Regions from separate parts of the Paenarthrobacter sp. 10N417 genome, predicted to be linked through region 3. Evidence: predicted binding sites of a transcription regulator. Region 3 holds the regulator's gene; each other region holds the start of a gene.
The links. Region 3 encodes Rex, which represses fermentation and respiration genes when NADH is low (regulators of the CRP and FNR family bind a similar motif). Its sites were predicted from a motif close to CTTGTGAANNNNTTCACAAG; they were not measured.

Region 1 (8,168 bases), on a different contig from region 3:
GGCATCCAGAAAGTAGCGCCGATCGAGGAGTTCGAACCTGCTGAATTCAGGCGGATACTCGCCCTGATGCTGGAGGCCCCGTTCCTCCTCATCCGGGCCGCGCTCCCACACATGTACGCCAATGGGTTCGGCCGGATCATCAACATCTCCTCGGTTCACGGGCTCCGCGCTTCGGCCTACAAGAGCGCGTACGTCTCCGCGAAGCATGGCCTGGAAGGGCTCAGCAAGGTCACTGCCTTGGAGGGCGGCGAGCATGGAGTGACGTCCAACTGCATCAACCCTGGATACGTTCGCACGCCCTTGGTGGAGCGACAGATCGCCGATCAAGCCCGGCTCCACGGCATCCCCGAGTCAGAGGTCTTAGCCAAGGTGATGCTGACGGAGTCGGCAGTAAAGCGGCTGGTGGAGGTTGAGGAAGTCGCGTCGTTGGCAGCCTGGATGGCCTCGGACGACGCCGGCATGGTCACCGGCGCGAGCTACACCATGGACGGTGGGTGGTCTGCCCGGTAACCCCCACCATCCCTTCGCCGAGGTGACAGTTAATGCCAATGTTCCGCGCGAACATTGGCATTAACTATAGTTTCGGCGCGGAGATCCAGGCTAACTTTGGCCGCCGATGATTGCCTCGGCATTATCAAAGGCCCAGGTCACCAGGGGTATAAGCAGTGCCGTGAGCTCGCGGCCGCGTTCAGTCAGGCTGTAGTCCACGCGCGGTGGGATGACGGGTTGTGCGTCGCGGCGTACCAGCCCGTCCCGTTCGAGCGTTTTCAGGGTTTGGGCCAGCATTTTTTCGCTGACGCCCTCAGCGCGTCGGCGCAGTTCACTCCATCGCTGATCGCCTTCGGAAAGCGAAAGCAGGATCAGCACACCCCATTTGCTGGTGATGTGGTCCAGTACTGTCCGGCTCGGGCAGCCGGCAGGGAAGACGCCGTCAGCGACGGTGGCCGGGAGGGTACTTACTTTCATGTCAGTACCTTACCTTAAAGTGCGTACTCTCTTTCGGGAAGTTATCTGCGGAAGCGTTGGTTGTGATCGGTGACCGTCCCATTAATTTCCTTGAAAGGAACCAGTCATGAGCATCGTCATTACCGGAGCAACAGGCCAGCTGGGCCGCCACGTCATAGAGGCCCTCCTTGAACGCAATGTACCCGCTGACAGCATTGTCGCCACCGGGCGCTCCATCGAAAAGCTGTCCAATTTCGTTGCTCGCGGCGTTCGCGCCGCTGCAATGGACTACGACGACGCTGCGTCGGTCGCCCAGGCGCTTAAAGGTGCCACCAAGGTCCTTCTCATATCGGGAAGCGCCGTCGGACAGCGGGTAGAGCAGCACCGCACGGTTATCGAGGCGGCAAAAGCCGAGGGTGTGGAGCTTCTCGCCTACACCAGCATTGCCAACGCAGACACCACCAGCATGAAGCTGGCTGCAGAGCACCAGGCCACGGAATCCATCCTCAAAGAATCCGGCGTCCCCTTCGTCCTCCTTCGCAACAGCTGGTACATCGAGAACTACACCGACCAGTTGCCGGGAACGCTGGCGCAGGGCGCACTTGCGGGCAGTGCCGGAAACGGCAAGGTTAGCGGTGCCTCCCGCGCAGACTACGCGCAAGCTGCGGCCGCGGTTCTGGTTGCGGAGCACCAGGCCGGCAAGATCTATGAGTTGGGCGGTGACGAGGCATTTACCTTGGACGAGCTGGCCGCCGAAATTAGCGCTGCATCAGGCAAGTCCATCGAATATCGAGACCTCCCGGCAGACCAATACGCCGATCTCCTGACGGGCGCAGGGGTGCCGGAAGGCTTCGCGCAGATCCTGGCCGACACCGATCTGGGCATTGGCCGCGGCGACCTTTTGGTGACCACCGGTGATCTCCGGAAACTGATCGGGCGCCCGGCAACTGCCTTGTCCGTGGCCGTCCGCTCCGCTGCTGCCGCCATCTGAGCCGAGCCCCCTCACGAGCTGACAGTTAATGCCAATGTTCCGCGCGAACATTGGCATTAACTGCAGTTTCGGCGCGGGTAATCAGGCCGTCTCGTCCACGAGCTCTGCACGACGCAGGCCACCACCGCGAACCCATAGCTTGTAAGCCACGAACAGCAGGATCAGCCAAGTACCGCCGACATACAGGGCTACCCGAGTGTCCTCGAAGACCCCGAGAATCACGATCACCATAGCCATGAACGCCATGGTCAGAATGGATGCTGCCGGCCATAAGGGTGAACCGAATTCCGACGCCGGAAGCCCCTTGCGCTTGATCTCCCGCTTCATGGCAACGTGCGAAGCAAGGATCATCACCCAAACCCACACTGTGGCAAACGTGGCGATCGACGCGATCAGAACGAACACATCCTCCGGGATCACAGCGTTCAGCAGGACGCCCACAAGCAGGATTCCGCCCATCATCACCACGGTCATCCAAGGGACGCCGTGCCTGGAGATCTTGCCGAAGCTCTTCGGAGCATGGCCCTGCTGGGCAAGTCCGAACAGGATGCGGCCAGCACCAAAGATGTCGCTGTTGATAGCGGAAAGGGCTGCTGTGATGACCACGGCATTGAGGATGTGCGGCGCAGCAGGGATGCCCAGGCCGTCGAAGATCTGCACGAACGGGCTGCCGCTGCTGCCGATTTCGTTCCACGGGAAGATGCTCATCAACACGCCCAGGGTCAGGACGTAGAACAGCAGCACACGGACTGGCACAGTGTTGACTGCCTGCGGGATGACCTTTTTGGGATCGGCAGCTTCGCCAGCGGTAATGCCGATTGTTTCGATCCCACCGAACGCAAACATCACAACGGCGAACGCAGCCAGGAGCCCTTCGAAGCCGTTCGGGAACAAACCGCCGTGGTTAACCAGGTTCCCCAACCCCGGTGCCACGCCCCCGCCGTCGCCCGTTTGGAAGCCGAAAACGACGATTGCTGCGCCTCCGACGATCATGGCGATAATCGCCACCACCTTGATCAGCGAGAACCAGAACTCCAGTTCACCGAAGACCTTAACGCTCAACAGGTTCATGGCACCCAGGAAGAGAATGATCGCGAGGACCCAGATCCAGCGATCCACCTGTGGGAACCAGAAGCCCATATAGATGCTGAACGCGGTGACGTCGGCGATGGCCACGATCGCCATCTCGAACACGTACGTCCAGCCGGTAACGAAGCCGGCGAACGGTCCAAGGTACTTGCTCGCGTATTGGCCGAATGAGCCGGAAACGGGGTGTCGGACGGCCATTTCACCAAGTGCTCGCATCACCATGAACACGGCTGCGCCGCCGATGATGTAGGCCAAAAGGACGGCCGGGCCGGCTTTCTGTATGGCGGACGCAGAACCGTAAAACAGTCCCGTGCCGATTGCGGATCCGAGTGCCATGAAGCGGATGTGACGGACGTTGAGGCCACGGCTTAGTGCCGTACCGGCGGCCTGGAGGACAGTGTCCTTCGAAGCCAGCATGGTTTGTTGCATGGTAAAACCTTCTCGTCTTTGGGAGGGGATCGCTATCCAGCAGATCACTTTTGGCCGCCTTGTGATTGGCCTCACGGGTGTTTGGTGTCTTTGATCGCAGACAGTGCGACAGGAGTCACAGTCGAATCTCAGATACGATGTCCGCGGACAGCTAGTCACCCCGGTAGGCAGGTCTTCAGGTCCAACGCCGCCCGGATGGCTCGGGCACTGTCGTCGCATCTTTCTTGGGGGAATCTTTGATGTCTGCTTTCCGCGTTGCTTCCATCCGTGCTGCCCGCCATCGTTGGACCGCGGCCTTTGTTGCCTTGTTAGCGGGGGCATCCCTGCTCTTCGCCGGCCCCGCCCAGGCCTACGACATTCCCGAATTTGAGATTCCCCTCGCCTCGCAGGCTCCTGTTCCGTTCGTAGAGCGGGCTGTTGATGCGGCCGGGGTCCTTGATCTGTGGAGGGCAGGTGGGCCGGCAACGCGGGCGGCAGCCCAGCTTGCCTTGGTGGGCGGGCCCGAGGCGGTGCAGGCATTCCTCGACGGCGGACAGGACGTTGCGCTGGCAACGGACCGTAAGGAGCTGGTCACCGAGCTGACGAAGCGGGGGAGCGCGCACGTGCGGTCCTCCGCGAAAGCAGCTCTCATTTCCGACGCCGCAACAATAGCCTTCTTGTCCGACGGGTGGGCGAGCACTTGGGACGGCGACCTTCGGACGACGGCGACGTTTTTCACTAGCCTGGAAAACCCTCAAATCAGTGCTGCCGCTTCCAAGAGCCTGGACTCGGGCGGGGAAGCCATTGAGCAGTTCGTGCTTGAGGGCTGGAGGAAGATTGCCCAAGGCCAGGATCGGGAGGCGGTTTACTACCTGACGAATTCACCCGTGCCTGCGGTAACTCTCGGAGCTCAAGCTGCCCTCGACACCTCCAGCGCGGACTTCGTTGCTGATTTCCTTCGCTACGGGCAGTTCGTCGCCTCAGACCATCACACTGAAACCGCGGCAGTGACTGACCTGCTGCAGCAGGTCAAGGCAGACGTCGCAGCCAACCCCAACGGGGCCGCCGCCGTGGCGGAGAGGGCGAGGACCGCCGTCGAGCAGGCTCGGAGCACCGCAACTGCTGCGAGGTCAGCGGACTCATCGCGTCTCGTCGCGGACAGGGACTTCCTTTCATCGTTGGCTTCGCCTCGGCAGGCCACGGATACTGCGCTGCTGACATCCGAGGAGCCAGCCAAGGCGGCCTTCGCGGCCGCGGCCCGCGAAATTCCGGAGCTACTGGCAACCCTTACCGCACCGGGAACCGATCTCGATGCCCGCATTAAGGAAGCCCGGCAGGCCACGCTGGATCTGGCACTTACCGGCACCCCGGAGGTGAAGAAGACCGCTGAGGCTGCACATCTGGCAGGCGACTCCGGGATCAAGGCCTTCATCACCAGTGGCTACGCGGCGGCGATCAAACTGGATGGCTCTGCTTTGGGCGCGGACCGGCAGCGCGTTTACCAGCTTCTCCACCTTGGTGGCGGGCATGTAAACGCAGCCGCCGACGCCGCTCTCAGTTCGGCAAACCACGCTGATGTCCGGTACTTCCTGGACTACGGATTTGATCAAGCGTTGGCCCTGGATAACCGGGTCCAGACGACCTTCGCCTTGGATTCAACACCCGAGGTGCGGGCAGCTGCCAGCGTCGCCCTCGACGGCAGTAGGGCCGACCTTCAGGCATTCATGACCAGCGGAAAAGCCGCCGCTGCCGAGCGTGACAAGGCCACGGCCGCCCACGTAGCGTCGGTCGACGTCATGATCGCCGAACTCGCCGGACTGGCAGACAAAGCAGCGCTCGACGCCGGGACGGCGGCCAACGCTGCCAAGTCGGCTGAAGCGGCACGACAGGCAGAAGCGGCCCGCCGAGCAGAAGAGGCACGTCAGGCAGGAGCAGTCAAGGCCGCCGAAGCAGCGCTCCCGCTGAGTGGCGTGCCGCTGGTCGACGTCCACCAGTTGGCTGGATCAGCCCCGGCGCTGGTGCCGTGGCAACCGGCACCCGCCGTCGTGATCCCCGCAACGGGCGAGACGGGTGGGCCGGGCACTGGCCTACCCGCGCTTCCTCCTCCGGCTGGCAGCGCAAATCCGAATGACATCGTGTCCGTGGAGCCGGAAGCCCAGGAAGCCGCCACGGCTGCCAGCACCTCACAAGGGTTGAACCCTTGGACCATCGGGCTGATCGCGTTGCTGGTCGCTGCGGCGGCCGGTGGAATTACGCTGCTTCTGCGCCGGAAAACGCCGGCGAAGGCAGCGCTGGAGACGTCGGTCAAGGCCCAGCCTTAGCCGGCGCCCTGGGCATACCTAGGAGCGGGGATTCTTTCGCAGGTATTCCCGAAGCCCCGGGATAGCAAAGACAACCTTGCCGTGACCGGCTGTTTCTATGAGGCCGGCCGCCAGAAGTCGAATGCGATACTTGCCTGCCAGTGCGGACCCCGCTCCGATCCTGGAGGCGATGTCAGCCATCGTTGAAGTTTCATCGTCCACCGACATGGCGTGAAGGAACTCCCTGTCCTTTGCAGATGCCGTAGCGAGTGCAGCTTCGATGACCACGCGTTCGTTGCGACGAGTCGCTGCGGATATAGCTCTGTCAACGCCATCGGAGGAAAGAGATCCATCATGATTTTCGGCTTCCCTCCATAGGAAGTAACCCACGAGTTGAATTAGGAAAGGATAGCCCCCAGTGGCAACGGCCGCCCGATGGATGTTCTCTGGGATGACGCTGATTCCGGCGGCAGTGAACGTATCGGCAAATGATGACTCCACGTCCCGTATCGCGGCGGCATGAAGGTCGATTTTGTCGGCTCGCCGAAGAAACGTTGCCACACCCTCGTTCAGGAGATCGGAGACGGCGGATGGCAAACCAGCAAATATCAGTCCTATGGGCAGGCCGTCTTGGATAAAGTGTTGGACGTTAGCCGCTAGTTGCGACAGTTCTGTCCGATCGGCAGCGTGGATCTCATCCACTGTAATGAGGAGCCCGGTTGCCCGCTGGTCGAGGAGACGGAGGAGAGTCTCACCGAGTTCGCGCCAATCCACCTGCCGCTCCGGGGACAACTGCGTGGTGACGCCAAATCCAGCAACTGTGACTGCCGTGACGCGTCGTCGCGGGTCGGGCCCATCCCCCAATTCGTGGGTAAGTCGACGCATCTTTTCACCTATGCGCCCCATGAATGTTCCGGTAGCCGTCTCCGCAATCACAGCCCAACCATGTTCCTTGGCTAGGTCGTGGGCCGCGCCGAGCATAACGGTCTTGCCGATGCCGCGGGCGCCGGTAAAGATGGACAGCAAGCCAGGTGCCCCGGAACCTAGTCTGAGGCCATATTCAAACTCGTCCAGAAGCCCCGATCTGCCGATAATCTCCGGCGGCGTAGCCCCTGCCGTAGGGCGAAAGGGATTCTCTGTCGGGAGCATAGAGCGAGTTTAGGTTAACTGTGGTTAATTTGGTTAATTTGGATAATCGGGTGAATTTGGTGAACATCCCGAGGTTGGGGCGGATCAGCCCCGCAGCAGGTACTTCGCTACGCCCTCCGGGTTTGCCAAAGCCAAGAGGTGCCCGCCTGCGATGACGTCAGGCGTGAGTCCTAAGCGTTCCCTGGCCACTCTGCGCTGGAAATCCATGGGAAAGAACCGGTCTTCCCTTCCGGTGAGTACCCGGGTTGGGACGCTGGGCCACTCCGTGAAGCCGCAGACTGATTCGAAGACCGCGTTGGCTTCCGCCCGCTGATAGGGTTCGCCCGTGGCAGCGACGTCCGGTGGAACGTCGTGCAGGAAATATGTGGCAACGTCGAACTCGGGACTGTAACCGTGGGCCGCCGCCGCGCTCTCCCTTGCGGCGTCCCAACCTGTGTTTGCCCACCACTCGCCGGGGGTTTCGCCCGGCGCCGGGATCATTGCGTTGACGAGGACGAGCTCGCGGACCGACGCACGGTCGCAGACCAAGGGGGCGGTAAAACCGCCCAGTGATTGGGCCACGAGCACGACGTCGGTACTGGCGCCGATGGCTTCCAAGACGAGTCGCGTGTACTCGGGCAGGCCAGCATTTTCGTCGTCCCCTGGGAGGTCGACGGCAACGGCCTCGTGTCCGGCACGCTCCAGCAGAGGAACCACCCGGCTCCAATACCAGGCCGTGCCGCCCGCTCCAGGGATCAGGACGAACGTACTCATTGCAGTTCGGGCCGCAGGCAGCGGCGTGGATGCAAGACGATGGATCTCATCTCCCTATTGTCTTCCTTCACAGGGGCGCCGATCCTGCGTAACGTCGGCTCCATGGACCCTGTCATCCAGACCGTCGATCTTCATAAGAATTTCGGCCGGGTCAAGGCACTGGACGGCCTCGACCTCGAAGTCCCTGAGGGGCAAGTCCACGGCTTCCTCGGCCCGAACGGAGCAGGGAAGTCCACCACCCTGCGTATCCTGCTGGGCCTGGCACGGGCCTCGTCCGGCAGTGCGAGAGTCCTTGGATTGCACCCATGGGCCGACGCCGTTGAACTCCACCGGCGTGTTGCCAGCGTCCCCGGCGATGTCAGCATCTGGCCGAATCTATCAGGGGGAGAGGCCATTGATTTCCTCTCGCGGCTTCGGGATGGCGGGGCAGATCGCGCTGGGTATCGACGCAGCAAGGAGCGTTTGTGCCAGCTCTTCGACTTTGACCCCACCAAGAAGGGCCGTGCCTACTCAAAGGGAAATCGCCAGAAAGT
Region 2 (8,168 bases), on a different contig from region 3:
GCTGAAGCCGCACGGCATCGACGTCGTCCTCATTGAGCCGGCCGGAACGGACACCGAATGGGGCACCATTGCCGGGGAAGGCCTGATATCCGCGTCGGGTAGAGGTCCATACAAAGGGCAGGCCCACGTCATGGCAGCAGCCTTGGCGTCAACATCCGGACAGCTGATATCAACGCCTCCGAGGGTAGTGGCCAGGGCAATAGTTCGCGCGTCAACGGCAAAACGCCCCAAGACCCGCTACCCGGTGGGTAGGGGAGCCTGGAGCGTCCTGGCCTTACGGAGGGTGCTTCCTGACCGCGTCTTCGACGCCGTCCTCTGGAACTCCTACAAGAGGTTTACCAGCTAGATCCGGTATTCGATGTAGTACTCAGCCGGGTCAACCGCCGGTTTGGTTTCGGATTTCGCGTCGCGGTGCCGCCATGTGGCAGGAATGCCGGTGATGATCGACTCCGGGGGAGCGTTCTTCACCACGACGGCGTTCGCGCCAATTGCGCTGTCTGCGCCGATCGTAATGGGACCCAGGACCTTGGCGCCGGCGCCGATGGTCACACGATCCCCGATGGTCGGATGGCGCTTGACCTTGGCAAGGGACCGGCCGCCGAGCGTCACACCGTGGTAGATCATCACGTCCTCGCCGATTTCAGCAGTTTCACCGATAACGACGCCCATGCCGTGGTCGATGAAGAAACGCCGGCCGATGGTTGCGCCGGGATGGATCTCGATGCCCGTCAGGAATCTCGCCAACTGGGAAATCAGGCGGGCGGGAAAGCGAAGGGCCGGGTTTTGCCACAGCTTGTGGGTCACGCGGTGTGCCCAGATGGCGTGCAGGCCGGAGTAGGCGAAAAAGTTCTCAAAAGAACCTCGAGCCGCCGGGTCATGTGACCGGGCGGCGTCGAGGTCTTCCTTAAGCCTTGCGAAGAAGCTCACAAAGACCTTTCTACAGGAAATGAATGCTTGCGGGCGAAGTGTTAGCCGCGGATATCGTCAAAGAGCACAGTGGAGATGTAACGCTCTCCGAAGTCCGGCACGATCACGACGATCAGCTTGCCCTTGTTCTCGGGACGCTTGGCGACTTCCAGTGCACCCCATACTGCGGCGCCGCCGGAGATGCCGGCGAGTACGCCTTCCTTGGAACCCAAGGCGCGGGCGGTGGCAACCGAGTCTTCAAGGGTAGCGTCGAGGACTTCGTCGTAGACGTTCGTGTCAAGGACCTCCGGAATGAAGTTGGCGCCCAGGCCCTGGATCTTGTGGGGACCAGGGCTGCCGCCATTAAGGATGGGGGAGTCCTTGGGCTCAACGGCAATGATCTGGACTTCGGGCTTGCGCTCCTTAAGGAGCTGCCCGACGCCGGTCACGGTACCGCCGGTACCGATGCCGCCAACAAAGATGTCTACTTCGCCATCTGTGTCAGCCCAGATTTCCTCGGCTGTTGTGTTGCGGTGGATCTCCGGGTTGGCCGGGTTGGCGAACTGCTGAGCCCAGATGGAGTTCTCTGTGTTGGCAACAATTTCCTGCGCCTTTTCAACGGCGCCGCGCATGCCTTCGGAACCGGGAGTCAGGACGATCTCTGCACCGTAAGCGCGAAGCATGACGCGACGTTCCGTGGACATGGTTTCAGGCATGGTCAGGATGACCTTGTAGCCGCGTGCGGCACCAACAAGGGCAAGCGCGATTCCGGTGTTACCGGAGGTGCCTTCCACAATAGTTCCGCCAGGCTTCAGGGCACCGGACTTTTCGGCGGCGTCAATGATGGCCACACCGATACGGTCCTTCACGCTGTTGGCCGGGTTGTAGAACTCAAGCTTGACCGCAACGGTGGCCTCAAGGCCTTCGGTCAGCCGGTTCAAACGGACCAGCGGAGTGCGGCCGACCAGCTGGGTGACGTCGTCGTAGATCCTTGCCATGAAGATTATGCCTATCTCTGAAGAGGGAATGCTGAGGTCAGCCTAACCAGCCGCATCGAAACCCTGCTAAGCAGTTAGCCATGCAGAGTAATATTTCCGCGCTTTGGCCAGCTTTGGATTGATGATGACCTGGCAATAGCCCTGGTACGGGAACTTGGCGTAATAGTTCTGATGGACTTCCTCTGCCTCATAGAACTCGGGTAGCCGGCTTACTTCCGTCACAATCGGATTGGCCCAGAGTGCTTGCGCGCGCTCGATGGCTTCTTCGAAGAGGATCTTTTCCTCCGTCGTGGTGTAGAACATCGACGAACGGTATTGGGTGCCTGTGTCGTAGCCCTGGCGGTTCAACGTGGTGGGGTCGTGCAACGCGAAGAACATGTCAAGAATGACCTCCTCCGGCACCACGGTTTCGTCGAATGTCACCGCAACCACCTCTGCATGACCGGTAGTTCCCGAGCAGACGTCGTAGTAGTCAGGGTTTCGGACATGGCCACCCGTATAGCCGGAAACTACCGAACTGACACCGCGGGTTTTCTGGTACACGGCATCAAGGCACCAGAAGCATCCACCACCAAGTACAAAAGTTTTCATGATCTCTTCAATGGATTGGAGGGCCTGATGATTCCCGCAATACCTTACGGGACAATAACGCCGCTGGGCAGGTACGGCAGCTACCAAAACTGCCCCATCGGGTCCAGTAGGTAAGAATAAGAGTATGGAAGCAGTAGACACCGCCATTTCTGATGCGGATTCCAGCGACGACGCCGGGACAGTGGAAGCAAGCGGGGACCCGACTCTTGGCCAGGTGTTGCTTGCTGTTGAGGAGCTCTGGCCAGAGTCCTTGGCTGAGGACTGGGACGAGGTAGGCCTCGTCGTTGGGCGCCCCAACACGCCAATCACCAAGATCCTGTTTGCCGTGGACCCTACATTGGCTGTGATCGATGAGGCCATTGAGTGGGGTGCAGGCCTTCTGATTACCCATCATCCTTTGCTGCTCAAAGGCGTGAACTCCGTCGCGGCCACCTCCGCGAAGGGCTTGGCCGTGCACCGGCTGATCGAAGCGGGCACCGGACTCCTGACCGTCCATACCAACGGTGACTCCGCCGTCGGGGGCGTATCGGACGTGTTGGCGGACGCCTTTGGCCTGGAGAATGTTGCTCCACTGACCCCTGCCGCCAATGGATTGCCCGAGGAAGGCATTGGTCGGGTTGGTGACCTTCCTGAGCTCATGACCCTGGGTGATTTCGCTGCCCGGGTCTTTGGGATGCTCCCCGCGGTGGCCGGAGGGGTTCGCGTGGCCGGCGACAAGGACGGTCTGCTGCGGCGCGTCGCCGTCTGTGGTGGTGCGGGCGACAGCTTGTTCGATGCCGTCAGGGCCAGCAATGCAGATGTCTATGTGACAGCAGACATGCGGCACCATCCGGCGTCGGAAGCGCGCGAAGGGGCGGTCAACGGCCGGCCGTACCTCATCGACGTCTCACACTTTGCCAGTGAATGGCTGTGGCTGCCCGTAGCCGCGGAAGCGCTCGGCAACGTACTGGGCGATCAGGGCTACGACGTCGAGATCCGCGTGAGCAGCACCAACAGCGATCCTTGGGACTTCATACTCACTCCCGGCGGGGACTAGAGTCTAGAAGATACGGACAATCCCAATAAACACGGGCCGTCCATCCGGAACTGATCCCCAGGGCCGGAAGCGATACAAGCGGAGGTAAGCGTGGCGAAAGCAGCACCGGCAGAACAACTGAAATTGCTTGAACTGCAGGGACTGGATGCCAAGCTCAAATCGTTGGCCGGCCGCCGGAAGGTGCTGGAAACAGATCCGCGGATAGCTGACCTTCAGGATGCACTGAATGTAGCCAATGGTGAACTGGGCGCTGCCAAGATGGCGGTGCACGACGCCGAAGCTGAACTGCGTCGTTCCGAAGCGGACGTGGAGCAGGTCGCCTCCCGCATCGAGCGTGACGAAGCCAGGCTCAACAGCGGAACCGGCCTCTCCAAGGACCTGGTGGCGCTTCAGAGTGACATCGCATCCCTTAACAAGCGGCGCTCCGACCTGGAGGACGTTGAGCTTGAAATCCTGGAGCGTTTGGACACCCTGCGCGAGCGCCAAGCCGCACAACAGACCATCGTGGATGACATCCAGGGTTCATTTGCCAGCATCCGCGCCGAACTGGATGAGGCAATTGCTGAGATCGCGGCCGAGGAAACCGTGGTCCGCGGGCAACGTGCCGCTTTCGCGGAGGCCCTGGACGCCGGAATGCTTGCAGTTTATGAGAAGACGATTGCCAAGCGTGGCGTCGGGGCTGCCCGGCTGTTCCACGGGAAGTCTGAGGGGTCCGGCATGATGCTCAGCCCCGGTGACCTGGCCGAAGTCAAGGCCGCTGCTGAAGACGACATCGTCTTCTGCCCGGATTCCGGTGTCATCCTGGTCCGTTCGGCGGAGTGGAACTGACAGCTTCAGTCAGCTCGTCAGGATGATATTCAGCGCGTGCGGCTTGCGGGCCGAACCCTCAACCAGTTCCGCGGTCCAAACTTCGCTGGCAGCCTTCAGTAACTGATCCGGAGTTGCTGGAGCCTTCCCGGGCCTGGTCACCAGGTGCCTGGCAAACTCACCCCGCGTGTGTTTGGCGAAGTGGCTGACCACCGTGCGCTTGCCGTTTGCCTCGTTGAAAACATTCACTGTGACGGTTTGCGCTGCTGGTGGAGCCCACGCAGCGGCATACGTGCTGGAACGGCAATCAACCAGCAATTCTCCTTCAGCCCGTTTGGCGAGGGCCGCATTCAGGTTCGGCTTCCAGAAGGAGGCGAGGCGTCCGACGTCGGGCAGTGCCGTTCCCATGGACAGCCGGTAAGCCGGCACATGGTCACCAAAACCGATGGCACCCCACAGTGCCGAAATCACCAAAATCGATTCGGTTGCCTTGCGGCGTTGAGTCGGCGTCATCGAATTGAAGCCGAGCGCGTCATACAGGACTCCCGAGTAGACCTGGTGGGCCGGCGCCGCCGGTTCCGCGTGCAGCCGGGTATTACGTTCGACGTCGTCCTTCAGCGAGGCACCGACGCCAAGCAACGCCAAGGCGTCCTCGTGCGCGCTGACGGTGCCCAACGATTCCAGGACCTTGGCGCGGTAAGGGTTGAGCTCCGGAAAGCTAAGCGACTCCCATTCGACGGCGGGGCCTTTGACGGCGGGGGTCTTGCCTTCGGAAGGCGGCAGCAGAATCAGCACCTGACGATATTACCGGTGACCGGGGCAACCCTCGACGCCGGTAGACTGTACGGCGGATGGGTTGACCAGGCGGTCGCGCGTCACGGAAGTGGCTCGAGGAACGTCCGGGCTCCGCAGAGCAGGGTGGTGGGTAACGCCCACTCGGGGTAACCCGCAGGCCAGTGCCACAGAGAACAGACCGCCTTCGCGTAATGGTGCTCGCATCAGCATGCGGCAGGTAAGGGTGAAACGGTGGTGTAAGAGACCACCAGCTCCCTGGGTGACCGGGGAGGCTAGGTAAACCCCACCCGGAGCAAGGCCAGACAGGACACGTTTGAGGGCTGCTCGCCCGAGTGTCCGGGTAGGCTGCTGGAGGGCGTCGGCAACGGCGTTCGTAGATGGATGGCCGCCACTCCTTTGCCGGCAACGGCAAGGGATGACAGAACCCGGCGTATCGGTCAACCCATCCACATTCGCCACTGAGGTCCCGGGCATATGACGTCCATTGTGACTGCCATGTGAGTGATTTCACGCCCCCCGGCACCCAAGAGGACGCCCTTCCGCCTTAGACTTGTTATGAACGTAGATGTTCTGCCGCCGGGACTGCGTTCGCAGCCGGCGGTCTTTTCTTTGCAATCGTTCAAGGCGCTGTGGGTGGACCGAAGCCCGGCCAGTGCCCGTGCCGCAGGATTACTCCGGGCGGCCGCCATCTGCATACGAGGACGTATGTGGTTGACCCAAGGAAGGTAGTTCTGTGAGCCAGACGTCAGATTCTTGTCTTGATAAGTGGATGGGCCGGGAGGCTCTCGCCGAGGCCATGATTCCGGTGATCGGCCGGTTGTACCGGGAAAACAACGTGGTCACGAGCATCCACGGCCGGAGCCTGATCAACAAGTCGACCATGAACATCCTGAAGGCCCACCGCTTTGCGCGCCGGATGAGCAACACCGAGCTGCTGCTCGAAGAAACCGCACCCCTGTTGAACGCTCTTGCTGAGCTGGAACTCGGTGCGGCTGCAATCGACATTGCCCGCCTTACGGAGAAGTTCCGCGTAGAGGGCCACGGCACCTCCTTGGATGAGTTCCTGCGGGCCGAGCTCGCCGAAATCGTCGGAAAGCGTGGCGCTGATGACCGCACCAGCACCGACGTCGTGCTTTATGGCTTTGGGCGCATCGGTCGCCTCCTGGCCCGCATCCTGATTGAAAAGGCCGGTGGTGGGCATGGCCTGCGGCTGCGTGCCATCGTTGTCCGCAAGGGCGCCGAGAACGACCTCGTCAAGCGTGCCAGCCTCCTGCGCCGCGACTCCGTACACGGTTCCTTTGAGGGAACCATCCGCGTGGACGAAGAAGCCAACACCATCACTGCCAACGGCGTTCAGGTCCAGGTCATCTACTCCGACAACCCCGCCACCGTGGACTACACCGCCTACGGCATCAAGGATGCCCTGGTAGTGGACAACACCGGACGCTGGCGCGATGCGGAGGGCCTGTCCCAGCACCTGCAGAGCAAGGGTGTTGCGCGCGTCCTGCTGACGGCTCCGGGCAAGGGCGATCTGAAGAACATCGTCCACGGAATCAACCAGTCCGACATCTCCGATGACGACAAGATCGTCACCGCTGCGTCGTGCACAACCAACGCCATTACTCCGGTACTGAAGGCCATCAACGACAAATTCGGTATCATCCACGGCCACGTTGAAACGGTGCACTCGTTCACGAACGACCAAAACCTGATCGACAACTTCCACAAGGGAGACCGCCGCGGCCGTTCGGCAGCCCTGAACATGGTTATCACGGAGACAGGCGCAGCCAAGGCTGTTGCCAAGGCGCTTCCGGAACTTCAGGGCAAGCTCACCGGTAACGCGATCCGCGTACCTACCCCGGATGTGTCCATGGCGATCCTGAACCTCAACCTTGCCAATGGCACCACACGCGATGAGGTCAACGACTACCTCCGCGAAATGTCGCTGCACTCGCCGTTGCGGAAGCAGATCGACTACATCGACTCGCCGGACGTTGTCTCCACCGACTTCGTTGGTTCCCGCCGCGCAGGCATCGTTGATGGTCTGGCCACTATTTCCAACGACAAGAACCTCGTGCTCTACGTTTGGTACGACAACGAATTCGGCTACTCCTGCCAGGTGGTCCGTGTCATGGAGGAAATGGCCGGCGTCAACCCGCCGTCCTTCCCTGCCCGCGACATCGTGGCTCCCATCGCAGTGCTTGAGGCAGCCAACGCCTAAGCCGGGAAGTATTCACGGGTTTCCCGGCTGTGTCACTGGCATCAGCCGGGAAACCTGACCAAAATGGGTTCATGGAAAATGAATCGACTTTGGAACACGAGACAACGCTGGAACACGCGTTGGACGTAGCACGGGCCAACCACAAGCAGGCACAGAAACTGCTGGACCAGGCCATCGCAGCAAACGCTGCGGGGGACGTCAGCGACGAACGCGTCCAGCAATTGCGTACGCTGCTGGAGGTGGCTGCGGAAGACCTGCAACGCGTTATGCGTGAGCAGTAACCCGGGGAAGAACCCCACCACTGCAGTGTGACTTCTCCTACACACTGTGGATATCGGCTCTGACTGTCGGTGCCGTGTCCTACGCTCGAAGGACACCACCCTCCCCGACTGGACGGAGCCCCTTGAGTATCACCTGGTCTGCCTACAAACGCGCGCGCAGACGATCACGCCAAGCCTGGGCCATTCTAGGATTAGTGGCCGCCACCCTCGTGGCAGGACTGTCTTGGTTCTTCACCACCGGCCAGTTCAACGCGGCTGAGCCTTGGGTCTCCGGCCCCACTGATGCGCCGGTATTTAACCCGGCTTGGATGAAACCCATTTCCGGCATCGAGGCTGTTCCCGCGGAGAAGGCAAGCACCGCACTGGCACAGTTGGAAGTTAAGGGACGGGCATCCCAGGAAGACTATGAGCGAACCGCATTCGGCCAGGCGTGGCTGGATGCCGATCGAAACGGATGCGATACCAGGAACGACATCCTGCGCAGGGACCTGTCGTCGGTGGAGTTCACTAGTGGTTCCTCATGCAAGGTTGCC
Region 3 (6,445 bases):
TCCCTGGAAGTGGTTCTCCGCTTCGATGATCCTCGGGTCTGTATGGATCTCGAGATGGAGTGCCTCCGCAGTGGGCATGGCCGTTTCCTGGGCGCGCGTCAGCGGCGAGGCTACCAGGTGGACAATCCTGGCACCCTCGCTTGCGCGGACGGCGAAGTGCTCAGCCAGCATGCGTGCCATCTCCCGGCCCCGCTCGGACAGATGGAATTCAGGCAGCCGGCCATAGAGGACGCCATCGGGATTATGGACCTCGCCATGGCGAAGCAGATGGACAGTTGCTTGGGGCATGTTTACCAGTTTCTCAAAGAAGCGGGGCGATCCGAAATCTTCTACCGCTAGTAGAACTCAAAGTTTTCCAGAAATGTTCCGTAGAGTTGGAATAAAAGATGCATATGCATGTTTATACTAGACACGAAGCTCGGTTGACGTTTCAAGTAAATGCATCAACCAGTCGACCGGGCAAGCCAGCGGTACCTTCCACTACATACAGGAGCAACATCATGATGACCCTTCCCGCCAACGTCACCACCGGCATCTGGACCCTCGACGCTTCCCACAGCGAGATCGGCTTCACAGTCCGCCACGCAGGCATCAGCAAGGTCCGCGGCGTCTTCAAGGATGCCGACGCCACCCTCGAAGTTGGCGAGACGCTGACCGACTCGAAGGTCAACGCAACCATCCGGACCGCCAGCTTTGACTCCGGAGACGTCAACCGCGACGGCCACGTCAAGGGCGAAGACTTCTTCGATGTGGAGAAGTACCCGGAGATCACTTTCGTCTCCCGCCACGTCAAGGCAAACGGCGACGGCTTCGATCTTGTGGGCGATCTCACCATTAAGGGCGTGACCAAGGAAGTTTCCATCGAAACCGAATTCAACGGCGTGGCAGTGGATCCCTTCGGCAACACCCGTGCAGGCGTCTCCGGCGAAACCACCATCAGCCGCAAAGACTTCGGCCTCACCTGGAACGCAGTGCTTGAGGCTGGCGGCGTGCTGGTCAGCGACAAGGTGGTCATCAACCTGGAACTCGCGTTCATCGCACCGGCAGCTGCCTGACTCCCAGGCAGTTTCCGCAGCAGCTTCCACGGGAGTTTGCAAGGCAGTCCCGAGCAAACGGCGCCCCACCACAGTTCCGCTGTGGGGGCGCCGTTTCGCGTACTCAGAAGTCACCCTGCGATTATTCGGCAACCAGCCTGTAGTTAGCTGCGAAGTAGCTCCGAATTTCCTATGCATCCTTCAACCTGCGGTCTAAAGTGATGCCATGAGTAACCCAGATGAAGCACCAGAGCCTCAGCAGCCCGGCGCCCAGCCTCCGCAGCCCGGCAACGTTCCTCCTGCGGGTTACCAACCGCCGCAGGGCTACCAACCACCCCAGGGCTACCAGCCGCCGTCGCAACCTGGCCAGTATTCGCAACCCGGACAGTATTCGCAGCCGGGACCGGGTCAGCCGGGACCGGGTCAGCCGACGCAACCAGGACAGCCGGGTGGTTTCCACTTCGAAATGCCCACCGACGGACCCCGCAACTTCAATGACGTCCTTCCGCAAGGTGGTTTCTCGGGCCTCTTCAAGACCATGGGCCTGCCCACTGAGCTCAAAGTGTCCTACTTCATTTGGGTGATCTCCGGACTCCTGGGCCTCCTCTTTGGCCTCATTGGGCTTTTCGCCATCATCGCGGCCTTCGCGTTCATGCCAGGGGTTGCCGCACTCCTTCTGGTTCTCCTGATCATCAGCCTTGCTGTTGCAGCCGCCCAGATAGTGCTGGCCATGAAGATGAAGGAAGGGAAGGAATGGGCACGCCTTGCCCTCACCGTCCTTGCCGCGGTTTCGCTGTTGCTCGCCATCTTTGGCTCCATCAACGCCGGCGGACCCGGTGCAGGCCTGGGTGGCAACTGGTTTGGCTTCCTGGTCAGCGCGGTGGCCGTTGTGCTGATGTGGTTGCCGAACTCGCAGTTGTGGTTCAAGGCAGTAAAGGGCGCCGTGTAACCCCCTGAAGTACCGCCGTCGGGCTCGCATCCGAGCCACCCTGACAGGTGTACAAGGCCGTGGTGATCCATCGGACCACCACGGCCTTCATCATGAAGGCGTACGCCATCGTGATGATTTCACCGCCAAGCAGCAAATTCCTGCGTGTGATCATCCGCAGCGCCGGATCCCAGAGGTACGGTGGAAGCAGAATCAGGCTGGGGGCAGGGTCTTTTTGCTGATCCCGGCAGCCGCACCAGCAGTCGAACAAGCAAAGGAATGCCATGAGCAACCCTCCATACCCGCCGTCCAACACGGGGGACGCCAATTCGGGCGACGCGAACAAGGGCGATGCCAACAAGCCTGAGCAGCCGGGCCAACCATCCACGCCCCAGTATGGTCAGCAGGCACCGCAGTACGGTCAGCAGACTCCCCAGTATGGTCAGCAGCCGAGCGCTCCACAGTACGGTCAGCAGTCCCCGTCCGCGCCCCAGTACGGTCAGCCCCCGGCTCCCCAGTACGGCCAGCAGTCCCCGCAGTTTGGCCAGCAGTCGCCACAGTTTGGTCAGCAGTCCCCGTACGGCCAGCAGCCTTCTCCCTATGGTCAGCAGGCCCCGCAATATGGCCAGGACACCAACTGGCCCAGCCAGCAGCCAGGACCCACTACGGTTCCGCAGCTGGTCAACATCTCCTTCTGGATGATCATCGCAGCGGGCATCCTGTCTGCCATCAGCTCGCTGATCCTGGCCACCACGGGCTCGGATGCCTTCATCAATTCGATGCTCCAGCAGGCGGCACAGCAGGGCACTGAATTCCCGGAAGGCTCCATCGAAGGCATGCGTGGCGGCATTGTCGTTGCCGCGATCATTGGGGCCATCGTGTCCCTGGGCCTTTATGCATTGGTTGCATTCCCGGTCCGCAAGGGCAAGAACTGGGCCAGGATCCTGGGCACCGTCTTCGCGGCAATCTCTGTCCTTGGCCTCGCCGGACTGTTCCAGTTCGGTGCCACGTACGGCATCCTGCAGCTCTTGGTGATCCTGCTGGGAGTTGCCGCGATCGTCCTGCTGTACCTGCCGGCGTCGGCTCCGTACTTCCGCAAGCCGCAGCCTTTCGGCAACCCTTACCAGAACCCTTACGGCCGCTAAGCCGACAAGCTTTCTATAACAACTCAACGGGCGCGGACCCGGTACGGCTAGACAGCCTGACCCGGTGTTTGCGCCCGTTGTGCGTGGTAGGCCAGGATCTGCAGCTCGGTGGCCATGTCCACCTTGCGGAGGTTCACGTGCGGCGGAACCTGCAGGAGAACCGGAGCAAAGCTCAAGATGCTCCGGATCCCTGCAGCGATGACGCGATCGCAAACTGCCTGGGCAACGGTGGCCGGCAAAGCCAGCACCACCATGTTGGTGTGGGTGCGTTCCAGGACGCGTTCAAGTTCCGCTGAATCGCTGACCCGCAACCAACCCACCTCGTTGCCGATCACCATGGGGTCCGCGTCGAAAATAGCCACGACGTCGAAACCTCTGGATTCGAAGCCGCCGTACCGCGCCAGCGCCTTGCCGAGGTTACCGGCACCGACAATTGCGACCTTCCAATCGTGCGTCAGGCCAAGTGCTGCGGCAATGTGACGGCTCAGGTACTGAACTTCATAGCCCACCCCGCGGGTCCCGTACGAGCCGACGTAGGAAAGGTCTTTGCGAAGCGTGGAGGAGCTGACGCCTGAAGCCTCGGCCAACGCGTCCGATGACACACGTTCCACGCCTTCTGCCAGGAGGGAGTTGAGCGCGCGCAAATAGAGGGTCATCCGGGCCACAGCCGCGGGCGGGATCTGCTTGGCGGCAGGTTCGTTGTCCCCGCTTGTTGCCCCCGGGGACGGTTCCAGCGCAGTCACGGTTTTCTCCATTGCGTCGCTTGTTGTTCCACTCTATGGCCCTTGGCCGGACTCAACAAAAGCCGATACTTCCGGGTAACAGAGTCCCCCTGATCCTCAGCTTTCAAGGACTCTTTTCAAAGTACGGGTCAGGCGCTGCTCGTCGATCTTCCAAAAGTCGCGCTGGACCCCATCCACCAGCACCACGGGAATTTCCTCCGCGTAACGCTCCTGCAATTCCGCGTTACCGTCGATTCCCTGCTCGGTCCACTGGACGCCCAGCGCCGAGGTAACGCGTTCGACGGCGGCACGCGCCTCCGTGCACAGGTGGCAGTCAGCTTTGGTGAGGAGAACGACGTCGGGAATAGCCATGACACAACGGTAACCGCCCCAACCCTCTCTCACATCCACCGCCCAATCCCCCAACGCTCTCTCACATCCTGACCGGTTTCCCACCGATGCTGTCTCACATCCTGACCGCTTTCCCCCAACGCTCTCTCAAATCCCGGCCGGTTTCCACCAACGCTCTCTCAAATCCCGACCGGTTTCCACCAACGCTCTTGCACATCCCCACGGGGCAGCCCCACCGTGCGCCCTCAACGCCGGGGCCTGGCGATTGACTAGACTCAAGGCATGCCCGACGAGAAGAACGCCGCTGTGGTCGCCGACGCCAAGGTTCCGCAGCACACCGGCGAAGCCGCTTTCTTCGACGTCGACAACACTTTGATGAAGGGCGCAAGCCTCTTCCATGTGGCCCGCAAGATGTACGAACGCAAGGCCTTCACGCTGTCCCAGGCGGCTGGCTTCGCGTGGAAGCAGTTCAAGTTTGTAATGCGCGGCGAGAACATGGACGACGTCCATGCCGTGCGCGACTCAGCCCTGACGTTGGCCGCCGGGATCACTGTGGAGGACATCAAAGCCCTGGGCGAAGAAGTTTATGACGAAATGATCGAGTCCCGGATCTGGCCTGGAACCAAAGCGCTCGCCGAGCAACACCTCCGTGTAGGCCGAAGGGTATGGCTGGTGACGGCGACCCCTATTGAGGTTGCCACCGTCATCTCCACAAGGTTGGGCCTGACGGGCGCGCTGGGAACCGTCGGCGAAGTCCATGACGGAATGTATACCGGCAAGCTTGTCGGTGACATTCTGCACGGCCCGGCCAAAGCCATCGCGGTCCAGCTCATAGCTGACCAAGAAGGCTTGGACTTGGACCACTGCTGGGCTTACAGCGACTCCGCCAATGACATCCCGCTCCTCACTCTGGTGGGCCACCCCGTGGTGATCAACCCCGATTCGAAGCTGCGCCGGCATGCCCGCGACAACAACTGGCCCGTCTACGATTTCCGATCCGGACGGCGTGCGGCAACCTTGGGGCTCAAAGCCGCAACCGTGGGCGGCGCCATCTACGGGCTATGGCGTGGATTCTCAAAGTTCCGCGGGCCCCGCTAGCCGATCCTCCCTCACATCCCCACGCGTTTCCAGCGTTCCTCCCTCACATCCCCACGCGTTTCCAGCGTTCCTCTCCCACATCCTCTGGCACTGCCGGCCTACCTGTGGATAACTTCTGCACGCTTAGCGGCTTCCAAGGAACAATGCGGGTATGCAGAATTCGTTACTCAACCAATCCAGCCAGCTCTTGGGACCTTTCAGCCTGAACGACGCCAAGGCAGCGGGCATCGATCCTTCAGACATTTGGCGCAGCAGTAGCATCGTTCCTGTGAGCCGGGGCTTGTATCGGCCGACGGATTGGGATTTCGACCTCTCGTCAGCTGCCCGTTCCCTCTCGTCAGCCAGCCCTGGCGCTTGGATCTCCCATACAACGGCAGCCAGGCTCCATGGTTTTGTCTTGCCGGCGTGGCTATCGGATTCAAATGAATTGCATTTGAGCAAACCGCGACGTCTGCCGTCGGTCCGGCGCAAAGGCATCATAGGGCACACTGAAACGCTCTTCGAGGGAGAAATTGAGCAAGTCCAAGGGATTTGGATGAGCACTCGAGCTAGAACATGGCTGGACTTGGCGCGTCGTCTCCCCCTTCATGACCTCGTATGCGTGGCAGATCAGTTGATTCGCATTCCACGGCTGAATCTTGAGGGGCGCGATACACCGTTCGCCACTGCCGAAGGGCTTCGGAGCATGGTCGAACGGCACAAGAACCGTCAAGGCGTAGTCCGGGCACGGGAAGCCCTGGACCTCATGCGCGTCGGGGCCGACTCAGCTCCAGAGACTTTGCTTCGTTTAGCCATGCTCGATGCCAACTTGCCCGAGCCTCAGCTCCAGGTGATGCTCCGCGCGGACGACCCGTTCTCGCCGTCAGCAGACTTGGGTTTCAAGAGCCGTCGCCTCGCGATCCAGTACGACGGCGGCCATCACCTTGAGGAGGAACAGATCCATAGCGATCGGCGCAGGGATAAGGCATTTAGAGCAGCGGGGTGGACTGTCCTCGTTTTCGGAAAAGAGGACCTGGCGGACAACTTTGGCAACGCCGTTCTGCAGATCAAGCGGGCGCTACGGACTGCATGGATGGATCCATCCGTTGCATCCGGGTTTGCCAAGAACGCGACGTGAGAGAACATCCCGCCAGAAGCGCCACGACGTGAGAGAACATCCCGCTGCGG

Region 1: a site for Rex is predicted at 3,513-3,532, ahead of AC1DCM_RS08515 (ALF repeat-containing protein). Genes of this name have one in related genera too.
Region 2: a site for Rex is predicted at 5,628-5,647, ahead of AC1DCM_RS22425 (glyceraldehyde-3-phosphate dehydrogenase). Genes of this name have one in related genera too.

Annotation. Positions count from the first base shown of each region.
Region 1 covers NZ_JBFTIL010000005.1:205,814-213,981, forward strand. The annotation lists gene AC1DCM_RS08495 (3-hydroxybutyrate dehydrogenase) at 1-510, shown strand, start outside; gene AC1DCM_RS08500 (winged helix-turn-helix transcriptional regulator) at 601-966, opposite strand; gene AC1DCM_RS08505 (SDR family oxidoreductase) at 1,073-1,936, shown strand; gene AC1DCM_RS08510 (amino acid permease) at 2,018-3,454, opposite strand; gene AC1DCM_RS08515 (ALF repeat-containing protein) at 3,694-5,754, shown strand; gene AC1DCM_RS08520 (AAA family ATPase) at 5,773-6,882, opposite strand; gene AC1DCM_RS08525 (alpha/beta fold hydrolase) at 6,967-7,635, opposite strand; gene AC1DCM_RS08530 (ABC transporter ATP-binding protein) at 7,738-8,168, shown strand, end outside.
Region 2 covers NZ_JBFTIL010000024.1:3,175-11,342, forward strand. The annotation lists gene AC1DCM_RS22385 (oxidoreductase) at 1-346, shown strand, start outside; gene epsC (serine O-acetyltransferase EpsC) at 343-927, opposite strand; gene cysK (cysteine synthase A) at 969-1,904, opposite strand; gene msrA (peptide-methionine (S)-S-oxide reductase MsrA) at 1,971-2,495, opposite strand; gene AC1DCM_RS22405 (Nif3-like dinuclear metal center hexameric protein) at 2,620-3,531, shown strand; gene AC1DCM_RS22410 (zinc ribbon domain-containing protein) at 3,622-4,359, shown strand; gene AC1DCM_RS22415 (YaaA family protein) at 4,369-5,133, opposite strand; RNA gene rnpB (RNase P RNA component class A) at 5,191-5,582, shown strand; gene AC1DCM_RS22425 (glyceraldehyde-3-phosphate dehydrogenase) at 5,867-7,354, shown strand; gene AC1DCM_RS22430 (hypothetical protein) at 7,426-7,635, shown strand; gene AC1DCM_RS22435 (HNH endonuclease family protein) at 7,758-8,168, shown strand, end outside.
Region 3 covers NZ_JBFTIL010000029.1:57,992-64,436, forward strand. The annotation lists gene AC1DCM_RS24810 (histidine phosphatase family protein) at 1-288, opposite strand, end outside; gene AC1DCM_RS24815 (YceI family protein) at 504-1,055, shown strand; gene AC1DCM_RS24820 (hypothetical protein) at 1,261-1,983, shown strand; gene AC1DCM_RS24825 (hypothetical protein) at 2,247-3,107, shown strand; gene AC1DCM_RS24830 (redox-sensing transcriptional repressor Rex) at 3,155-3,862, opposite strand; gene AC1DCM_RS24835 (glutaredoxin family protein) at 3,947-4,201, opposite strand; gene AC1DCM_RS24840 (HAD family hydrolase) at 4,463-5,278, shown strand; gene AC1DCM_RS24845 (endonuclease domain-containing protein) at 5,814-6,395, shown strand.